One region of the Exiguobacterium sp. SH5S13 genome, then DNA from elsewhere that is predicted to be linked to it. Evidence: riboswitches for the same ligand, from Rfam matches in the RefSeq annotation. Region 1 holds a riboswitch; the other holds the start of a gene.
The links. Region 1 has a riboswitch for FMN ahead of ribD (bifunctional diaminohydroxyphosphoribosylaminopyrimidine deaminase/5-amino-6-(5-phosphoribosylamino)uracil reductase RibD). Riboswitches for the same ligand answer to the same signal wherever they lie in the genome.
Positions count from the first base shown of each region.

Region 2: linked by a shared signal. The riboswitch ahead of EVJ30_RS05225 (ECF transporter S component) and the one ahead of ribD (bifunctional diaminohydroxyphosphoribosylaminopyrimidine deaminase/5-amino-6-(5-phosphoribosylamino)uracil reductase RibD) in region 1 are both predicted to bind FMN.

Region 1 covers NZ_SJUS01000023.1:15,563-18,770, forward strand. The annotation lists gene ribE (riboflavin synthase) at 1-198, opposite strand, end outside; gene ribD (bifunctional diaminohydroxyphosphoribosylaminopyrimidine deaminase/5-amino-6-(5-phosphoribosylamino)uracil reductase RibD) at 179-1,261, opposite strand; FMN riboswitch at 1,411-1,553, opposite strand; gene EVJ30_RS11695 (undecaprenyl-diphosphate phosphatase) at 1,646-2,458, opposite strand; gene EVJ30_RS11700 (homing endonuclease associated repeat-containing protein) at 2,910-3,208, shown strand, end outside.
Region 2 covers NZ_SJUS01000006.1:45,269-48,476, forward strand. The annotation lists gene EVJ30_RS05220 (NupC/NupG family nucleoside CNT transporter) at 1-579, shown strand, start outside; gene EVJ30_RS05225 (ECF transporter S component) at 690-1,277, opposite strand; FMN riboswitch at 1,436-1,577, opposite strand; gene EVJ30_RS05230 (HesB/IscA family protein) at 1,675-2,031, shown strand; gene EVJ30_RS05235 (Rossmann-fold NAD(P)-binding domain-containing protein) at 2,141-2,995, shown strand; gene EVJ30_RS05240 (NAD(P)/FAD-dependent oxidoreductase) at 3,036-3,208, opposite strand, start outside.

The DNA.
Region 1 (3,208 bases):
CGTCTCCGGCATGACGTCGACGGCAAAACTCGTTTGATCAAACGCCGTCACGGTCAGGCAAATCCCGTTCACCGAGATGCTGTCGCCGAGCTTCACGTCTTCTAACACGATCTTGCCCGCGAGCGTGAGCCGTAGCGACGGCCCGTTCCGCTTCACGGCTTTCACACTGCCGATTTCTTCAACGATTCCCGTGAACATCGGACTCCCCCTTTCTCATGACGAGCTTGATGTCGGTACCGACCGTCTCGACCGAGCCGATCGCGAAGCGCTCGATCGCATCTAACGGTCCGGCTTGGCTCGAGCGATAGATGCCTCGGTTCCCACCGAACACGCGCGGTGACTGATACATGACCCATTCGTCGACGTATCGTCCGTCAAAGAGTGACGTCACGAGCGTCGGTCCCGCCTCGATGAGCAAACGGCCGACGCCGCGACCATGCAAGTCACGAAGGACGTTGTCGAGTGTCGAATAGTCGGCAAGCTCGACACCGTTTTGAGCGAGCTCGGTCCGTTTCACTTCATCTCCAGACAGCGTATAGACGAGCACCGGCACGTCTTTCGCGCTCCGAACGAGCTGACTCGAGAGCGGTAAGCGGAGCTCGCGGTCGAGGACGACCCGAAGCGGCTGACGTGTCGGCGTGTCGAGCCGGACGGTCAAGGCCGGGTCGTCGGCGAGCACGGTCCCGATTCCAGTCAAGACGGCATCGACCGTCGCCCGTAGTTCGTGGACGTCACGCCTCGCTTCAGTCCCGGTCACCCACTGGCTCTCACCCGTGTCGAGTGCGACTTTCCCGTCTAGGCTCGTCGCCGTCTTCAATACGACGTACGGCCGTTTCGTCTCAAGCGAACGTAGGAACGCCGGATTGAGCGCACGGGCCTCGGCTTCGAGCAGACCGACTTCGACGTCGATCCCGGCCGCCTTCAAACGGGCGACACCTTTCCCTGCGACGAGCGGGTTCGGATCGTTCATCGCGATGACGGCGCGCTTGATGCCCGACTCGACGATCAAGTCGGCACACGGCGGCGTTTTCCCGTAGTGCGAGCACGGCTCGAGCGTGACGTAAATCGTCGCACCGTATGCGGACGCACCGGCCATGCGAATGGCGTGCACTTCGGCGTGCGGTTCACCGGCCTTCAAATGGGCACCGAATCCGACGACGCGACCATCTTTGACGACGACGGCCCCGACGAGCGGGTTCACACCGGTCTGTCCGGCAGCGGACTTGGCCAATTGGATTGCTTGTTGCATGTACTGTTGCATCGTTCTCCCTCCTTGTTTCGTACAGACAAAAAGACCCTAAGGATGTCCTTAGGGTCTCGGCGGGAGGTCTCAGTCGTCATTGGTCGAGCCAAATAAACGTTTTCTTTACAGAAAAACGTACGACGAAGCGCAGGTCACGAGGACCTGTCTTTTTCCTTCTCCCATCCAGACTATACTGTCGGCTCTAGAATCGCACTAGATCCACCGTTCGCACACGTGCGCCCGGGTCACGGACTTAAGGCTTGCGCCCATCACCGCCGGTTGGGAATTGCACCCGACCCCGAAGGAATATTTGTTTGTACTCCTTTACTTTAGCGCAAAAAAGAATCGAAGGCAAAAATAAAAGCGCAAAAAAAGCGCCACTCCGATGAGCAGCGCTTCCAATCAAGCCAAGAATAAGACGACGAGCAAACCGACGATCCAACAATAGAACGAGAAGTACTTGAGCTCACCCTTCGCCATGATGTGCTGGAACCATTTGAGCGAGATGGCCGTCAGCGCGTACGAGGCGATGAACGCCAAGACGAGCGGACCGAACAGATCGCGCGTCGTCGGATCGGTGAACAATACCGGCCCGTCCAAGATCATCGTCCCGAGACTGACCGGGATGAACAAGAAGAACGAGAATCGGAGCGCCGACTCTTGTTTAATGCCGAGCAACATCGCCATGACGATCGTGGCACCCGAGCGGCTGATCCCTGGGATAAGCGCGACCGCTTGGGCGAGACCGATCAAGATGGCGTCACGTAACGTGATACCGCCGTCACCTTTACTCCCGCGCATGTTGCGGATGAACCAAAGTGCGACCCCGGTCAAGATCAACGTATAGCCGACCGTCGCGACGCCGCTGAGCGTCTCACCGATCCAATCGCCGAATAACACGCCGAGCACGCCGGCCGGTAAGGTCGCGACGAGCAAGAGACCGATGAACTTGACGTCGATCATCGTATCCTCGCTGCGGTCTTTCTTAAATAAGAACGTCCACAGACTGACGACGAGCCGGACGACGTCTTGGCGATAAATCGTCAAGACGGCGAGGAGCGACGCAAAGTTGACGAAAATCTCGAACGACAGCCCCGGTAATTCGATATTGAATAACTCTTGGAAGATGACCAAATGACCGCTCGACGAGATCGGGATCGGTTCCGTGAACCCTTGGACGAGACCAAGCAGCAAGTAAAATAACCATATTGTCATATCATAATATCCTCTTTTCTCAAATTCGCTCAATGCGGATATTTTAGCAGAACCACGGTTTCATTGACCACCATTTAAAATTTTTTCGTATATTTTGAAAACTTTTATTGATTAGTCTGAAAATTAAATTTATTATAGAAGGGTACTCAACTGGACAACGGCGATGACCCCATTGTCCAGTTGGGTACATTTTCGTATGGAACTCATATAATTTACCAAAAATAAAACTTTTTGTTTACAAATGAATCCATATAATATTAAATTTGTAATATGCCTGTTACCTTTTTTTTAAATCTTTTATCCAACTTTATACCTACCGAGTCCCATTTTTAACATAAAAAACTTACAAAAGCGCTTATAAATCGTAAAAACTATCCGATAGTATGATTGTAGAAGCACTTTCGTCATCATTGTCGGTTCAGATATGAGTCCATGGAAGGAGGAACCATCATTGAGTCAAACGCTATCCACTAATACTCATCATTTATCAACCGAACAGCAACGCATGATTCACTGTATTCGTTTGCTCGGGGATTTATTAAAGGAACGTCCTCGTCGCTCTGTCTATCGTCGCTTCGCGATGGAGCAAAACTGGCCGTCTCCCGAATCGATCATTCGACAGTTCGGATCATGGGCCGAGGCACTTGCCATCGCCGGCTATGAATGGCATGGGGAAATCGCCGTTGATTTACCCGATAAAATGCCAAAATATACACGCGACGATATCGTCGAGACGCTTGCCCTCTATTC
Region 2 (3,208 bases), on a different contig from region 1:
GTTCCGGAAACAGAAACTCCGGATGATGATATCGAAATTGCTGAAGATGAAGAGAACAAAGCAGCAAACTTCGTCGATGCGGCCGCTCGCGGTGCGTCAGACGGTTTGTTCCTCGCATTGAACGTCGGTGCGATGCTTCTTGCCTTCGTTTCATTGATCGCACTCGTCAACTTGCTTCTCGGTGGAATCGGTGGTTGGTTCGGTCTAGAAGGCCTCTCACTTCAATTGATCCTTGGTTACGTGTTTGCACCGCTCGCGTTCGTCATCGGTGTACCATGGGCAGATGCCGTACAATTCGGTAGCTTCCTTGGACAAAAACTCGTCTTGAACGAATTCGTTGCCTTCTCTGAGTTCGCACCGATCATCGGTTCAGGTGATTTGTCAGCTCGTACAGAAGCGATGATCGCGTTCGCACTCTGTGGATTCGCCAACATCTCATCACTTGCCATCCTTCTCGGTGGTCTTGGTGGTATGGCTCCGAACCGTCGTAACGACATCGCACGTATGGGTGTCCTCGCGATTCTCGCAGGTACGCTTGCGAACTTGATGTCAGCGACTCTCGCTGGTCTTCTTCTCTAATCGTTATTCACAAACAAGAGCGCTCACTCCGGTGGGCGCTCTTGTTCATGGTTGCCATATAGTGACTACAAAAAATCACCCAAGGGATGTCTCCCTTGGGTGATTGGGCGTTAAGCTTGCAGTTGCATGTGTTGACGTTCGATCCACGGCTTCAACTTCAGGAAGAGCGGGACGAACAAGGCGGTGATCAATAATGCCTTAATCAAGTTGAACGGTAAGATGCCGTACAAGACGAGGTTCGTTTTGACTGCCGGATCGGCCATCTCGGCCATTCCGAAGAAGAACGCGTAAGCTGGTAAAATGAGTAGGTAGTTCAAAATCGCCAAGCTGAGCGCCATCGTGATCGTACCTGCCACGAGGCCTGAAGCGAGCGCTTTATTCGTTTTACGTTTATGGTAGAACCAAGCGACCGGATATATGAAGGCGACACCTGCGAAGAAGTTCGCGACTTCACCGACCGGGACGCCGCCACCGTTAAAGACATAGTAGAGGACGTTTTTGAGAGCGACGACCACGACACCTGCGAGTGGCGAGAAGACGATACCGGCGACGAGCGCTGGGATGTCACTGAAGTCCACTTTTAGGAATGGTGGCAGGAAGGGTAGCGGGAAGTTAAAGAGCATGAGGACGAATGAAATCGCCCCGAGCATCGATAGCGTCACCAGTGTTGTCAATCGTTTGTTGCGCGTTGTTTTCATCAAAATCTCTCCTTTTGTCGCTCCTTGATGAATGGCACCCGTCGCATAGAAAAACCCGATTGTGTGAACAATCGGGAGAGTTTACGCGCATACGAAACAGATGTTCTCGTCAACGTTTAAGCCACGCCAAAGAAAACATCCAAATATCGGTCGGATGCCGCCATCTTCTCCCATCCAGACTTTACTGTCGGCTTTCGAATCTCACGAAATCAGCAAGCAACGCCTTGCTCGCTCACGGGCTGAGAAGAACTTGTCTTCAATACCGCCGGTCGGGAATTTCACCCTGCCCCGAAGATGGAACGATTTAATTTTTTTTGTTACAGTTTAGTTATACAAGATATTTCACAAAATCACAAGTCAGTTGACTTGAAGTGAAGATAAATGAGGAGGAGTTCAGATGATTCATTTGACAGAGCCAGCCGCACTACAAGTCATCGATATGATGAAACAGACCGAACGCCCTGAAAATCAGTTCTTACGGATCAAAGTCCAAGGCGGTGGGTGTACCGGCCTATCCTATGGGATGGGGTTCGATGAAGACAAGACGGACAAGGATGTCCAGTTCGACCATTACGGTGTCCGCGTCATCGTCGCCGAAGCTGACCACGGTGTCGTCGACGGGCTCGAGATCGACTACAAGCAGTCGATGCTTGGCGGGGGCTTCACGATCAAAAATCCGAACGCGATCGCGACGTGCGGTTGCGGCTCGAGTTTCCGGACGGCGGCGAACGCCGGCACGCCCGGGGATTGCTAAACGATAGACGGGTTGCCGACATGTTCGGCAACCTTTTTTGGTGAGCATGTTAATGAGAGGAAATGAACGGGAATATTGGATGGAGAAGGATGAGAAGGGGGTAGGTACGATGAGGAAAGTGTTGATTTTCGGTGGCTCACGTTACTTTGGGAAACGGCTCGCGCTCCGTCTCGCTGAAGCGGGGGACGACGTGACGATCGTCACACGCGGTCAGCTGCAAGTGCCGGAAGCGGAAGGCATCCGCTCCATTAAAGGCGACCGTCAGTCGGTCGCGACGATGAAAGACCTCGCACGCAACGAGTATGACCTCGTCTACGACAATATTTGTTTCAATCCGTATCAGGCGAAGATCGCGACAGACGCCTTCATGGATCGGGTCGGGAAATATGTGCTCACGTCGACGATGTCCGTATATGCGCCAGAGGCAGCTTTAAAAGAAAGCGACTTCAATCCGCTCCATCATGAATATCACCTCGACGCGGAACACGATTACGGACAAGGGAAACGAGAGGCCGAATCGTACTTCTTCCATCGGGCCTCATTCCCGGTCACGACGGTGCGGTTGCCGATCGTCCTAGGGCCGGATGATTACACCGACCGGTTAAAATTTTATGTCGACGCGGTTCGGAACGAAGAACCGATCGTATTACATCACCCGGAGGCGTTGATGGGATTCATCTCGAGTTTCGAGGCGGCAGCTTTCTTGGAATGGGTCGGCCGTGCCGACGTGAGGGGGCCGTTCAACGCCGCGAGCGACGGCCTCATCTCGCTAGGTGCGCTCATGGAACGAATTGGACAGCATATCGGTAAACCGGTCCAAATCATTAAGGATGGGGCGTCGTCCCCGTACGATACGGACGTCGACTACTACATGTCGAACGCCGAGGCGAAAAAAGCTGGCTTCGTGTTCACGCAACTCGATGATTGGATTGACCGTGTCATCATTCAAACGATCCGCAAATGAAAAAACGGCCTCTCATCGTTCGCAGATGAGAGGCCAGTCTTTATTTCCCGGCAAATACCGAGGTTGAATGTTGTGGGTGACGCGCTGTCGGGTCGACGAGCTGCTTCACTTGGTTGATGGCGATCGGTGCTTCACCGAAGCCGGTCGCGATCAATTTCACTTTGCCTTCGTACGTGGCGATGTCACCGCAAGCGAAGATGCCGGCGACTGTCG